Regions from separate parts of the Micromonospora fluostatini genome, predicted to be linked through region 2. Evidence: riboswitches for the same ligand, from Rfam matches in the RefSeq annotation. Region 2 holds a riboswitch; the other holds the start of a gene.
What was found. Region 2 has a riboswitch for thiamine pyrophosphate ahead of thiE (thiamine phosphate synthase). Riboswitches for the same ligand answer to the same signal wherever they lie in the genome.

Region 1: it holds a riboswitch for thiamine pyrophosphate, as region 2 does, so the genes downstream of both, ACQUFX_RS00370 (ECF transporter S component) here and thiE (thiamine phosphate synthase) in region 2, are expected to answer to the same signal.

Annotation. Positions count from the first base shown of each region.
Region 1 covers NZ_CP191251.1:75,489-82,941, reverse strand. The annotation lists gene ACQUFX_RS00375 (permease) at 1-437, opposite strand, end outside; TPP riboswitch at 947-1,053, shown strand; gene ACQUFX_RS00370 (ECF transporter S component) at 1,127-1,717, shown strand; gene ACQUFX_RS00365 (ABC transporter ATP-binding protein) at 1,885-3,360, shown strand; gene ACQUFX_RS00360 (energy-coupling factor transporter transmembrane component T family protein) at 3,347-4,147, shown strand; gene ACQUFX_RS00355 (hypothetical protein) at 4,164-4,574, opposite strand; gene gndA (NADP-dependent phosphogluconate dehydrogenase) at 5,014-6,456, shown strand; gene ACQUFX_RS00345 (hypothetical protein) at 6,652-6,837, opposite strand; gene ACQUFX_RS00340 (isoprenyl transferase) at 6,958-7,453, opposite strand, start outside.
Region 2 covers NZ_CP191251.1:6,734,974-6,742,426, forward strand. The annotation lists gene ACQUFX_RS30175 (ThuA domain-containing protein) at 1-4,028, opposite strand, end outside; TPP riboswitch at 4,444-4,553, shown strand; gene thiE (thiamine phosphate synthase) at 4,548-5,174, shown strand; gene thiO (glycine oxidase ThiO) at 5,168-6,349, shown strand; gene thiS (sulfur carrier protein ThiS) at 6,340-6,540, shown strand; gene ACQUFX_RS30195 (thiazole synthase) at 6,546-7,337, shown strand; partial or broken gene ACQUFX_RS30200 (thiamine phosphate synthase) at 7,382-7,453, shown strand, end outside.

The DNA.
Region 1 (7,453 bases), 670 kb from region 2:
GCGGTCAGCACGATCGGGTTGATCGCCGGGGCGGCGAGCAGGAAGGCCAGCGCGGCGGCCGGGGTGACGCCCCGGCGCATCAGCGACCCGGCGATCGGCACCGCGCCGCACTCGCAGCCGGGCAGCACCACCCCCGCCGCGCTGGCCACCGGCACGGCCAGCGCCGGTCGCCGGGGCAGCGCCCGGGCCCAGAACGAGCGGGGCACGTAGACCGCGATCACCGCCGAGAGCAGCACCCCGAAGACCAGGAACGGCACGGCCTGCACCATGATCGAGACGAAGACGGTGGTCCAGGTCTGCAACCGGGGCGTGGAGAGCAGCCCCGCCACCGGCTCGCGGAAGATCACCAGCAGGACCAGCAGGGCGGCGAGCACCTCCACCGACCCGATCCGGTCGCCGAGCAGCCGGCGGCCCCCGTCCGGCCTCCCGCCCCCCACCGGCCCGCCCGTCGGCGGCGCGGTGGGCCCACCCGGCGACGACGGGTCGGAAGCGCCCGGGCGCGGGGTGGAAGCATCTGGTGGGGAGTCGGGAGCGCCCGGTGGCGGGGCCGGCGCGGCCAGTCGACCGGGTTGCCCGGTCGCGGCCCGCTCGCCGCCCTCGACAGATCCGCCGTCCACCCGTGACACCCGCCCGCCTCGTCGATCGTCACGCCGTCCCGCCCCGCCGCCGGGGCCCTGACGGCCGCCTGAGAGTACTGCCCGCGACGGGACCGCGTCGATGCGTGCCACGCGGCCTGTGGAAAAGCCGCCGGATCGGCGCATCGCACCGCGTCGGGACACCTGAAGTAGCGGGTCGCGACGCCGGGAGAAGCCCGTCGAGCCATCGGGACAAGCGCGCCGCGACACCGGCAGGAGCGCGCCTGGGCGACTCCGCCCGCTGCGGTGAGCAGCGAAAAGATCACTTTGCCCGGCGATCTTCCGAGGTGTTAGCGTCGATGAGACAACTTCACCTCCGACAGGGGAGCGCACAGCGCTGAGAGTGCGGGCCGGGGCCCGCAGACCCTCGAACCTGATCTGGGTAATGCCAGCGCAGGGAGTTCGGTCGACCTCCAGCCGCGCCGTCGTCCGGCCAACCGGACGCGGCGTGCGTCTTCTCCTGGTTCGCAGTCCGGACTGGGAGCAATCACGTGAACCGCACCGACACGCACCGCTGGCGGACGATCGACATCGTGGTCGCCGCCGTGATCGCCGTCTCCTTCGGCGTGATCTTCTGGGCCTGGGGCCTGGTCTGGCGGGCCGCCGACCCGGCCTTCGCCGCCGCCCCGGCGACCCAGGCCATCATGTACGGCGTCTGGCTGGTGCCGGCCGTCCTCGGCGGGCTGGTGATCCGCAAGCCCGGCGCCGCCCTCTTCTGCGAGGCGGTGGCCGCCACCATCTCGGCGCTGCTCGGCTCGGAGTGGGGCGGGATCACCATCGTCCAGGGCCTGATCCAGGGGCTCGGCGCCGAACTGGCCTTCGCCGCCTTCCGGTACCGCTCGTTCCGGCTGCCGGTCGCGGCGCTCGCCGGCGCGCTCACCGGCCTCGGCGCCGCCCTGTTCGACTTCGTCGTCTGGAACGCCGAGTACGACCTCGTCACCTACCGCCTGCCCTACGCGGCGCTGACCGTGGTGAGCGCGACCCTGATCGCGGGGGTCGGCGGGCACTACCTGACCCGGGCCCTCGCCGGCACCGGCGTCCTCGACCGTTTCCCCGCCGCCCGCGACCGCACCCCGGTCTGACCCGGCCGCCCACTGTGTCGATCATGGAGTTGACGTCCCGCGACACGACGTGCCGGCCGGTCAACTCCATGATCGACGGGCCGGGGAGGGGCGGGGCGACGGGCCGGAAGGGGGCGGGGCGACGGGCCGGAAGGGGGCGGGGCGACGGGGCAGGGAGGGGGCGGGGCGTGAGCGGGGTGTGGGTGCGGGGGTTCGGGTGGCGGCACGCGGGGCGGAGGCGGTGGGCCGTGCGCGGGGTGGACCTGCGTGTCGAGCGCGGCGAGCGGGTGCTGCTGCTCGGGCCGTCGGGGGCCGGTAAGAGCACCCTGCTGGCGGCGCTGGCCGGGCTGTTGCCCGAGGACTCCGGTGAGCAGGAGGGCAGCGTCGAGGTCGACGGGGTCGACCCGCGCAAGGACCGGGAACGGGTCGGCATCGTCTTCCAGGATCCGCAGACCCAGCTCGTGATGGCCCGCAGCGGCGACGACGTCGCGTTCGGCCTGGAGAACCGGGGGGTGCCGGCGGACGAGATCTGGCCCCGGGTCGACGCGGCGCTGCGCCGGGTCGGCTTCCCGTACCACCGGGACCGGCCCACCGCCGCGCTCTCCGGCGGCGAGCAGCAGCGGCTCGCCCTGGCCGGGACGCTCGCCCTGCGCCCCGGCCTGCTGCTGCTCGACGAGCCGACCGCGAACCTCGACCCGGCCGGGGCGGACCTGGTCCGCGCGGCGATCGCCGGCGCGCTCGACGAGGACACCACCCTGGTCCTGGTCGAGCACCGGGTCGCCGAGGCGCTGCCCCTGGTCGACCGGGTGGTGGTGCTGGAACCGGGCGGCGGGGTGCGCGCGGACGGGCCACCGGAGACCGTCTTCGCCGCGCACGGGGACGCCCTGGCGGCCGAGGGGGTCTGGGTGCCGGGCCGGCCGGTGCCGTCGCGCCGCGCCCGCACCCCGGCCGGTGCCCCGTTGCTCACCGCCGACCGGCTCGGCCTGCCGCCCCGGCTGGCCGCCACCGACCTGACCGTACGGGCCGGGGAGGCGCTCGCCGTGCGGGGGCCGAACGGCGCCGGCAAGTCCACCCTGGCCCTGCTCCTCGGTGGACTGCTGCGCCCCGGCACCGGCCGGGTGACCGCCGGGGCCGACCTGGCCGGCCGGGACGCCCGTACTCCCCCGCACCGGTGGCGGGCGCCGGCGCTGGCCCGCCGGATCGGGTCGGTGTTCCAGGACCCGGAGCACCAGTTCGTCACCGCCACCGTCCGCGACGAACTCGCCCTCGGCCCGCGCCGTACCGGTCGACCGGAGGAGGCGGTCCGGGCCACCGTGGACGAACTGCTGGAGCGGCTGCGGCTGACCCGGCTGGCCGGGGCCAACCCGTACACCCTCTCGGGTGGCGAGGCGCGACGGCTGAGCGTGGCGACCGCCCTGGCCACCGCGCCCCGCCTGCTGATCTGCGACGAGCCCACCTTCGGGCAGGACCGGCGGACCTGGCTGGAGCTGCTGGACCTCTTCGCCGACCTGCGCGACGCCGGGCACGGCGTCGTCACGGTCACCCACGACCCGGACTTCGTCGCCGCGCTCGCTGACCGGACCGTCGTCCTGTCCCGGGCCGACGGGGGCACCGGCCCGGCCCCGGCCGACCGGACCGTCGGGGGCGACGATGCTCCAGGTTGAGCCGGTCGCCGTGCCGGGCGCGCCGCTGGCCCGGCGCAACCCGGTGGCGAAGCTGGCGGCGGCGCTGGTCTTCTCGGTACTGCTGATCGCCACCCTGGACCCGGTGGCCCCGGCGATCGCCATCGCCGTCGAACTGGCGCTGCTCCCGCTGTTCGGGGTCCGCTACCGGGTGCTGGCCCGGCGGGCGGCACCACTGCTGGTGGGCGCGGTGGGCATCCTGGTCACGCTGGTGCTCTTCGCCGCCGACCGGTCCGGTACGACGCTGGTCGCGGCGGGTCCGGTGCTGGTCACCTCGGGGGTCCTGGTGACCGCGCTCGGGCTGGTGCTGCGGATGTTCGCGGTGGCGCTGCCCGGGGTGATCGTCTTCGCCACCACCGACCCGACGGACCTGGCCGACGCGCTGATCCAGAACGCGAGGGCGCCGGCCCGGTTCGCCATCGGCGCGCTGGCCGCGTTCCGGCTGGTGCCGCTGCTCGCCGAGGAGTGGCAGATGATCAGCATGGCCCGCCGGGCGCGCGGGGTGGACGCCGGGCGCAACCCGGTGGCCCGGCTGCGCCTGTTCGCCTCGACCGCGTTCGCCCTGCTGGTCGGCGCGATCCGCCGGGGTACCCGGCTGGCGGTGGCGATGGACGCCCGGGGCTTCGACGCGGGCACCCCGCGCACCGTCGCCCGCCGGCAACGGTTCACCGTCGCCGACGGGCTGCTGGTCGCCGGGGCGGCGGCGCTGGCCGGGGCCGCGCTGGCGGTCAGCGTCGCCCTCGGCACCTTCCGCCCCCTGATCGGCTGACCCTCCCCGGCGGTGCTCAGCTCCGCCGGAAGGCGTACCGGCGGGTCTGACCGGCGGAGCGGCCACGGCCGGAGATCGCCCCGCGCCGGCCGTCCTGCCGCGGTCCCGCCGTCGGCGTCGCCGACGGGGCGGGTCCGCCCGGCCGGACCACCGGTTCGACCGACGACGCCGACGGCACCAGCCCTGCGGGCCGGGCCGGCAGGTCGGCGGGCCGGGCCGGCAGGTCGGCGGGCCGGGCCGGCAGGTCGGCGGGCCGGGCCGGCACGCCCGCCGGCGGGACCAGGCCAGCCGGCGGGACCGGGCCAGCCGGCGGGACCAGGCTGGCCGGCGGGACCAGGCTGGCCGGCGGGGTCGCCGGCGGCGCGTCCACCGGGGACGGTGCGGGCGACGGGGTACGGGACTTCTTCGGGTTGCGGGCAGCAGGCATCTGGTGGCTCCTCGTGGGAACGGGACCGTCCGGGCCGGCCGGGCCGGCCGGGCACGGTCGGGCGAGCGGGGAGAAGGGGTGCCCCCGGGGTCGGCCCGACGTCGACAGCGCACGTGGCGGTGGACGGGATGCGGACGCCCGCAGGCACAGGGGACCACGGCGACGGCGGTGGTCCCGGGGCTCGGCAGGGGCGTCAGTTGCGCATGACCGGACGGTATCCGACCCGCCCGCCGACCCGCACCCGAATTACCGGCCACCGTCGACGGCCCGCCGGGCCCGGCCGATCCGTGCGCCGCGACCGGAGGTGGCGACACGCGGACGCACCTGCGGGTGGTGCCGGCGCGACCACCTGGTGACACCGTCTCGGTCTCCCCGCCGGGTCCGCGACCGGCCGCGATACCGTCTGCATCAGCAGGCCGACTGGAAGGTGGCGGAACGGATGACTGAACAGGCGACGGCGCAGATCGGCGTGACCGGGCTGGCGGTGATGGGCCGGAACCTGGCCCGCAACCTCGCCCGGAACGGGTTCACGGTGGCGGTGCACAACCGGTCCCCGGAGCGGACCCGCAAGCTGGTGGCCGAGCACGGCGACGAGGGCACGTTCGTCCCCGCCGAGTCCCTGGCCGACTTCGTGGCCGCACTGGAGCGGCCACGCGCGGTCATCATCATGGTCAAGGCCGGCGCGCCCACCGACGCGGTCATCGACGAGCTGATCCCCCTGCTGGAGGCGGGCGACATCGTCATCGACTGCGGCAACGCGCACTTCGCCGACACCCGCCGCCGGGAGGAGGCGCTGCGCACCCACGGGCTGCACTTCGTCGGCACCGGGGTCTCCGGTGGCGAGGAGGGCGCGCTGCTCGGCCCGAGCATCATGCCCGGCGGCTCCGCCGAGTCGTACGCCAAGCTCGGCCCGATCTTCGAGAAGATCGCCGCCCAGGTGGAGGGCACCCCGTGCTGCGTCCACGTCGGGCCGGACGGCGCCGGGCACTTCGTGAAGATGGTGCACAACGGCATCGAGTACGCCGACATGCAGCTCATCGCGGAGGCGTACGACCTGCTGCGGGCCGGCCTGGACGCGACGCCCGCCGAGATCGCGGAGATCTTCCGCGAGTGGAACACCGGTGAGCTGGAGTCCTTCCTCATCGAGATCACCGCGGACGTGCTGGCGCACACCGACGCCGACACCGGCAAGCCCTTCGTCGACGTGGTACAGGACCGGGCCGAGCAGAAAGGCACCGGCCGGTGGACGGTGCAGAGCGCGCTCGACCTCGGCATCCCGATCACCGGCATCGCCGAGGCGACCTTCGCCCGGTCGCTGTCCGGGCACGCCGGCCAACGCGAGGCGGCCCGCCGGGCGTTCCCGGACGCGGGCGAGAAGTGGCAGGTCAGTGACCGGGAGGCGTTCGTCGAGGACGTCCGCCGGGCGCTGCTCGCCTCGAAGATCGTCGCGTACGCGCAGGGCTTCGACCACATCCGGGCCGGCAGCAGCGAGTACGACTGGAACATCGACCTGGGCAGCACCGCCACCATCTGGCGGGGCGGCTGCATCATCCGGGCCCGCTTCCTGGACCGGATCAAGCAGGCGTACGACCAGCAGCCGGACCTGCCGAGCCTGCTGGTGGCGCCGTACTTCGCCGAGGCGGTGGCGGCCGGTGTGCCGAGCTGGCGACGGGTGGTGGCCGACGCGGCCCGGGCCGGCGTCCCGGCGCCCGCCTTCGGCTCGTCGCTGTCCTACTTCGACGCGCTGCGGGCGGACCGGCTGCCGGCCGCGCTGATCCAGGGCCTGCGGGACAACTTCGGGGCGCACACCTACCAGCGGGTGGACCGCGAGGGCAGCTTCCACACCCTCTGGGCCGCCGGCCGCGCCGAGGTCGCCGGCTGACGGTCGCCACGGGCCGGCGGTGACCGCCGGCCCTCGGCACGGCTCGACACGACGGGGCCGTCCGCTCCGACGCGGTGAGCGTCGGAGCGGACGGCCCCGTGCCGTACCCGGTGTCCCCGCGCGGGTGCCACCCCGGTCACCCCGCCGGGGCGGCACCCGCACATCCCTCGATCCCCTCGTTCCGTCGGCCGACGGTCACCAGAACCGGCGGCGCCTGGCCCGCTGCGGGCGCAACATGTCGGCGCCCCTGGTCAGCAGCCGGCTCACCCCGGTCGGGCCGCGCCGGGCCTCCAGGGTGTGGCTGAGTCGGCGGGCACCGGCCGCCGCCAGCGGCACCGCCACGGCCATCACCGCGTACTGGCCGATCCGCTTGCGCATCATCTCGGTTCACCTCCGTCAGTCGCTCCTGACCTGGTGATACCCAACCGGGTCCGCCGGTAAGCCTCCGGCCGCCGGAGCCGTTGACCGGGCCTCCGGCCGCCTGAGCCGGGTGACCGGGCCTCAGACCGGCGGGGCGACCGGGTTGGGCAGCGCGCCGCCGAAGCGGCGGTCCCGCTGGGCGTACAGCTCGCAGGCGTACCAGAGGTGCCGGCGGTCGAAGTCCGGCCAGAGGGTGTCCAGGTAGACCATCTCCGCGTAGGCGGTCTGCCAGAGCAGGAAGTTGGAGATCCGCTGCTCCCCGGAGGGGCGCAGGAAGAGGTCCACCTCGGGCACCTCGGGGTGGTACAGGTACTTCGCCACGGTCTTCTCGGTGACCTTCGCCGGGTCCAGCCGGCCGGCGGCGGCCTCGGCGGCGATCCGGGCGGCGGCGTCGGCGATCTCCGCCTGCCCGCCGTAGTTGACGCAGAACTGGAGGGTCAGGGTGCTGTTGTCCCTCGACATCTCCTCGGCGGTCTGCAACTCGGAGATGACGCTCTTCCACAGCCGCCCGGCCCGCCCCGACCAGACCACCCGGACGCCCAGCTCGACGAGCTGGTCCCGGCGGCGACGGATGACG
Region 2 (7,453 bases):
AGGGCGAAGAGGCCGATCTGCGGGTTGGTGATCCCGGCCAGGGCGGCTGCCCGGCCGACCGGGGTGAAGGTCTGCCCGTCGGTCGAGAAGGCCGCGGTCAGGTTCGTGCCGTCGCTGGTCAGCCGCAGGTGGATGGTGTCACCGGCGGGGGCGGCGGTGGCGTCGGCCCCCTCGTTGCGCGGCGACCCGGCGGTCTCCCGGATGAACTCCACCTTGCGGTTGCCGCCGAAGAGCAGGTCCACCTTGGCGTAGTTGTCGTCGTCGCCGTACAGGATCAGACCTGCCTGCTGGTAGTCGGCGGTGACCGGCACGGTGACCTTCGTGGTGGCCTGCCAGGCCCCGGCGGGCACCGGCTGGAGGACCAGGTTGGTCGCGTCGTTGCGGTCCCCGTACAGGTCACCCACACCGGTGGGCAGGCGCAGGACACCCCCGGAGACCGAGTACGACTGGTTCTCCCGGACCACGGTCTGCCACCGCTCCCGGTCCAGTCCGGTACCGCCGAAGTCGTCCGAGCGGAGCCCGAAGCAGGAGGTGGTGGGTGCGTCCACCTTCACCTGGACGGTGGCGTACCCCTTGGCCCCGCGCTTGTCGGTCACCGTCAGGGTGGCGGTGAAGGTGCCCGGGGCGGTGTACGTGTGCTCGGCGTTCAGGGTGTCCGCCGTGCCGCCGTCACCGAAGTCCCAGGCGTACGTGAACGGGGTGTCGTCCTCGGGGTCGGTGGCGGTGCCGGCGAAGGCCACGGTCAGCGGCGCGGTGCCGCTGGTCGGGGTGGCCGTGGCGGTCACCGTCGGCGGCGTGTTGTCGGTGACGCCCTTGCCGAGGAAGTCCATCCAGTTGACGTTGAACAGGCTGCTCGTGGCCCCGGCCGGGGACCGGGCCACGAAGTACAGCGTGCCCCGGGCGTCGGCGTCCGCCGGTACCGGCGCGGTGACGTCGGTGTACGTCTGCCACGCCCCGGTCACCGGTACGTCGACGGAGGTGAGCAGCGGGCCGTCGGCGGCTCCGGCGCGTACCTCGATCCGTCCTCCGGCGCTCTGCGAGGCGACCCGGATCCGGATCGCGTCGATCCCGGTCAGGCTGGCCGGTTGGACCGACCACCAGTCGCCGTCCTCGATCCAGCCGATGTTCTGGCCGCCACCGGCGGTGTCCCCGGTGGTCTCCTTCTGCACGCCCGGGTCGCCGCCGCCGATGCTGCCGGCGACCCGACCGGTGGCCGTGTGGTACTCGGCCTGCTTGCGCTTGGGCTGGAGGATCTCCAGCGCCCGGCCGGTGAGCGGCTCGGCCCCGCCGACGCCGCCCTTGTCGGTGTAGGTCGCCTCCAGCACGGTGAAGACGTTCGCCTCCGCGCCGTGGCCGGCGGCGAGCTGGGTCTGCACCGTGCCGGTGCAGCCGGTGAGCTGGTCCAGCGGGTGGGCGTGCTCGTCGTGGCCGAGGAGGACCTGGAGGTTGACCTTGGTGCAGTCGATCTCGCCGTCCTCCGGGTCGGTCACCTTGATGGTGTACTTGACCTGGTCACCCCATTCGAAGAAGCCGCCGTCCGGCGGGAACTCGATGGTGACGGTCGGCGCGGTGTTGCCGACGGTGACCGGGACGTTCGCCACGGCGGTACGGCCCTTGACGTTGGTCACGGTGAGCTGGGCGTTGTAGTTGCCCGCCTCGGCGTACGTGTGGGTGGGGTTGGCCTCGGTGGAGGAGTTCCCGTCGCCGAAGGTCCAAGCGTAGGTCAGCGCGCCGCCGTCGGGGTCCCGGGAGCCCTCGCTGGAGAAGGTGACCGTCAGCGGCGCCGCGCCGGAGGTCGGGTCGGCGCTGGCCTGGGCGATCGGGGCCCGGTCACCGGCGACGTAGTCGATCCGGTAGACCCCGGAGTTGTCGTTGTTGCCGCCGAAGCCGCTGCCCCACTCGATCAGGTACAGCGCACCGTCCGGGCCGAACTCGAAGTCCATCGGCCGGACGAAGGACATCCCGGTGAGCAGTTGGTTGATGTCGACCAGGGACTTGCCGTCCTTGGTGACCTGCATGGTGTACATCTTCGACTGGTTCCACTCGCCGAAGATGGCCTTGCCGTCGTAGTACTTCGGCCACTTGCGGTCCGAGGTGCTGTCGGCGTCGTACCGGTAGACCGGGCCGCCCATGGGCGCGCCGCCGCCGCCGATCTCGGGGAAGCGGGGGTTGCCGCCGTAGCCGTAGTCGACGGTGGCCGGGATGGCCGCCGGCAGGGTGGTCAGGCCGGTGTTGTTGGGCGAGTTGTTCACCGGGGCGGCGCAGTCGAACTTCGCCCCGCTCGGCCCGGACGGGAACTGGTAGTCGTTGTAGGCCTGGTTGGTCCCGGTGCAGTACGGCCAGCCGTAGTTGCCGGGCCGGTCGACGATGTTCCACTCCACCAGGCCCTCGGGGCCCCGGTTCGGGTTGGCCGAGCCGGCGTCCGGCCCGTAGTCGGCCACGTAGAGCGTGTCCGTGGCCGGGTCGATGCCCATCCGGAACGGGTTACGGAAGCCCATCCCGTAGATCTCGGGGCGGGTCTTCTCGGTGCCCGGCGGGAAGAGGTTCCCCTCCGGGATGGTGTACGTCCCGTCGTCCTCGGGGTGGATTCGGAGCACCTTGCCGCGCAGGTCGTTGGTGTTGCCGGAGGTCCGCTGGGCGTCGTAGTCCTGGCGTCCCGGCCGCTCGTCGATCGGCGTGAAGGCGCTGGACTCGAAGGGGTTGGTGTTGTCCCCGGTGGCCAGGTACAGGTTGCCGGCCGAGTCGAACGCCATCGTGCCGCCCGCGTGGCAGCAGGTGTTGCGCTGGGTGGTGACCTCCAGCACGACCTTCTCGCTGGCCAGGGCGATGCTGTCTCCGCTGACGGTGAACCGCGACAGGTAGTTGCGGGGGCCGCCGCCGTTGGGCGCGTAGTAGAGGTACACCCAGTTGTTGGTGGCGAAGTCCGGGTCCAGCCGGATGCCGATCAGGCCGTCCTCGTTACCGGTGAAGACGTCCAGGTCGATCGCGGTGACGGTGTTGCCGGTGTCGGGCTTGACGATCTGCACCCGGCCGTCCCGCTCGATGTAGAAGACCCGCCCGTCGGGGGCGACGTCCAGCTCCATCGGGTTGCTGGTGTTGCTGTCCAGCGTGACCTTCTCGAAGCTCGACGTCTGGGAGGCGGCGCAGTCGGAGTCGACCACCCCGGCGGCGGTCTGGATGCCCCCGAGCAGGTGCTCCAGGAACTCCGGCTCGGCGAACGACTCGTTGGTGTGGCCACCACCGGTGTACCAGGCCCGGCCGCCGTCGTACTCCTGGCACCAGGCGATCGGGTGGTCGTGGCCCATCGCCCCGGCGCCCGGGTTGTAGCTCGTCTCGTTCAGGCTGGCCAGGACGTGCACCTGCGAGCGCGGGTTCGAGCGGAAGTTGTACCACTCGTCGTAGCGTTCCCAGCGCTCCGGCAGGTGCTCGGTGGAGTCGTGGGCGTGGTCCTCGACCTTGACGGTGGCCGTCTGGTTGGCCGGGTGGTTGGCGAAGTAGGCGCCGACCAGCTTGCCGTACCACTCCCAGCTGTACTCGGTGTCGGAGGCGGCGTGCACGCCGGCGTACCCGCCACCGCCCTGGATGTAGCGCTCGAACGCGGCCTGCTGCCCGCCGTCGAGGACGTCCCCGGTGGTGGAGAGCCAGACGACGGCCTTGTACTTCGCCAGGTTCGCGTCGGTGAACGCGGCTCCGTCCTCGGTGGTGTCGACGGTGAACCCGTTCGCCGCACCGAGTTGCTGGATGGCCGCGATACCGGCCGGGATGGAGCCGTGCCGGAACCCGGCGGTCTTCGAGAAGACCAGGATCGAGTACGGCTCGGCGGCGGCGGTCCGCGCGGCCGGCGCCGGTGCGGGCTTCGGTGCCGGCTGGGCCAGCGCGGCCGGGGCCGCCTGGGCGAGCGCGGCCGTGGGCGCGGTGGTGGGGGCGGCCTGGGCGGGCGCGCCGATCATGGTGGTGGTGAGGGTGAGGGTGATCAGGGCCGCGGGAAGGGCGCCGCGCGGCGGTCTGATGCGGCGGGATAGGGACACGAGGTCTCCTCTGTCCGTACTGGACGACGGCGTACAGGGGCGGCTCGCCGAAGACCGCCCCGATATCGACTCGGACACACGCTGACGAGGAGACGCCGATCCCCCGGCAGCATTCTGTCGAACCAATAAACAAATTAGTGCCAATATGTGAGTGTCCGGCAAGATGCGGAGCGGTAACGGTTCCGTAACGCCACCCCGCAATAGGTGCGAGCCCCCCAAACCGGAACCCCCACCCGCCCCGTCCCCGCCTGTCGCCGCCGTCGTCTCTTTCGGCGATCATGCGGTTGCCGCCCCGGCAAATGCCGCACATGCCGCGTCACGCGGGCCTGAACTGCGTGATCGCGGTGGATGGACGGGGTGGGGCGGGGGCCGGGCGGGGCTTGGCGGATCCGGGGATTCGTCGTACGGTGGCACGCAACCAACCCACGGGAGCCCGGTGCACCGGGCTGAGAGGGGGGCTAGGAGCCCCCGACCGTCGAACCTGATCCGGGTAATGCCGGCGCAGGGAGGAGAGTTGCCGTGCCGTCCCTGGGACGACTGCATCTGGTCACCGACACCCGACCCGGGCGGGATCCGCTCGCCGTGGTCCGGGCCGCGCTCGGCGTCGCCGGCCCCGACCTGGTCGTCCAGGTACGGGTCGAGGACGCCGCCACCGACCGCGAGGCGTACGACCTGGCCGGCCGGGTCGTCGCGCTCTGCGCCCCGTACCGGGCCACCTGCCTGGTCAACGACCGGCTGCACGTGGCGCTCGCGGTGGGCGCCGACGGCGGGCACGTCGGCGCGGACGACCTGCCCGTCGACGCCGCCCGTCGGGTGCTCGGCCCGGACGCGGTGCTCGGCGCCACCGCCCGGGAGCCGGTGACCGCCCGTGCCGCCGTCGACGCCGGGGCCGGGTACCTGGGCGTCGGCCCGTGCCACCACACCTCGACCAAGGACGGCCTGCCCGACCCGATCGGCCCGGCCGGGATCCGCGCGGTCGCCGACGCGGTCGACGTACCGGTGATCGCCATCGGCGGGGTGACCGCGGCGACCGTGCCGGCGCTGCGCGCCGCCGGGGCGTACGGGGTGGCGGTGGTCGGCGCGCTCTCCACCGCCGCCGATCCGGCGCGGGCCACCGCTGAGCTGCTCCGGGAGCTGACGTGTTAGCAGGGGGCCCCTCTACTACCGAAAGCGTTAACAGGGGGCCCTTCCTTACACCGGAGGTGGCGGTGGTGGGGGGCGGGGTGATCGGGCTGGCGATCGCCTGGCGGTGCGCGCGGCGGGGGCTGCGGGTCGTCGTGCACGATCCGGCTCCCGGGTCGGGTGCGTCGGGCGTCGCCGCCGGGATGCTCTCCCCGGTCGTCGAGGCGCACTTCGGCGAGGACGAGCTGACCGGGCTGCTCGCCGACTCGGCGGCCCGCTGGCCGGGGTTCGCCGCCGAGCTGACCGAGGCCGCCGGCACGCCGATCGGGTACCGCACCGACGGCACCCTGGTCGTCGGGCTGACCGGCGACGACCTGGCCGAGGCGCGTCGACTCTGGACGTACCAGCAGGGTCTGGGGTTGCCGATCACGCCGCTGCGCCCGTCGCAGGTGCGCGACCGCGAACCGGCGCTCACCCTGCGGCTGCGCGGCGGCGCGTTCGCCGCCACCGACCACCAGGTCGACCCGCGCCGGCTGGTCACGGCGCTGCGCACGGCGGCCGAGCGGGCCGGGGCGCGGCTGGTCGGCACCCCGGTCACCGACCTGTCCGAGGTGGTCGCGCCGGTCACCGTCGTGGCGGCCGGCTGCGGCGCCGCCGCCCTCACCGGGCTGCCGGTGCGGCCGGTGAAGGGGCAGATCCTCCGGCTCCGCGCGCCCGACGGCGGTCCGCCGGGCTTCCGCCACGTCATCCGGGGGTACGCCGACGGCGAGCCGGTCTACCTGGTGCCCCGCGCCGACGGGGAGGTGGTGGTCGGCGCGACCGTCGAGGAGCGCTCGGACACCGCCGTCTCCGCCGGTGCCGTGCTGCGGTTGCTGCGCGCCGCCGTCGACCTGGTCCCCGACCTGGCCGAGTACGACCTGGTCGAGGCGGTCGCCGGGCTGCGCCCGGGTACGCCGGACAACGCCCCGGTCCTCGGTCCGCTGCCCGGCCGCCCCGGCGTCATCGTCGCCACCGGACACCACCGGCACGGCATCGTGCTGGCCCCGGTCACCGCCGACCTGATCGCCGACCTGGTGGTGACCGGCACCCCCGATCCGCTCCTGGCCCCCTTCGGCGCCGACCGCTTCACCTGCGGCGCGGCCCGGCCGGGAAGCACGGGTCGCAGCAAGCAGTCGATCGAGGAGGACGGGTGGACGTGACGGTGAACGGTGTCGAACGGACGGTCGCCGCCGGGGCGAGCGTGGCCGACCTGGTCCGGGAGGTCACCCCACAGCAGCGCGGCGTGGCCGTCGCGGTCAACGGCGAGGTGGTGCCCCGGACCGGCTGGCCGGCCACCGCGTTGCGGCCGGGGGACCGGGTCGAGGTGCTCAGCGCGGCGCAGGGCGGGTGACCGGGATGACCACCACGAGCCCCGACGATGGCTTCACCGTGGGCGGGGAGACGTTCGGCTCCCGGCTGATCCTCGGCACCGGTGGGGCGGCCAACCTGCACGTGCTGGAGCAGGCCGTCCGGGCCTCCGGCACCGGGCTGGTCACCCTGGCGCTGCGCCGGGTGGACACCGCGCCGGGGACCTCCGGCGGCCTGCTGGACCTGCTGGACCGGTGCGGCGTCCGGCTGCTGCCGAACACCGCCGGCTGCTACACCGCCGCCGAGGCGGTCAAGGTGGCCCACCTGGCCCGGGACGCCTTCGACACCGACTGGGTCAAGCTGGAGGTGATCGGCGACGAGCGGACGCTGCTGCCCGACGGGGTGGAACTGCTCCGCGCCGCCGAGGAACTGGTCGCGGACGGGTTCACCGTGCTGCCGTACACCAGCGACGATCCGGTGCTGGCCCGGCGGCTGGCCGACGTGGGCTGCGCGGCGGTGATGCCGGCCGGCGCCCCGATCGGCTCCGGGCTGGGCGTCGGCAACCCGCACCACATCCGGCTGATCCGGCAGAGCGTCGAGGTGCCGGTGATCCTCGACGCCGGCATCGGCACCGCCTCGGACGCGGCGCTGGCCATGGAACTCGGCTGCGACGCGGTGCTGCTGGCCAGCGCGGTCACCCGGGCCGTCGACCCGGTGGCGATGGCCACCGCGATGCGGTACGCGGTCGAGGCCGGGCGGCTGGCGTACGGCGCGGGCCGGATCGCCCGCCGGTTCCACGCCCTCGCCTCCACCCCGGACGAGGGCAGGCCGGACCTGTGATTACCGTGGCACCGTCCGGCGTGGTGGTGCTCACCGACCGGCGGATGGCCCGGGAGGCGCTGGACCGGGTGGTGGCGCGGGCGGTGGCCGGCGGCGTCCGCTGGGTGGTGCTGCGG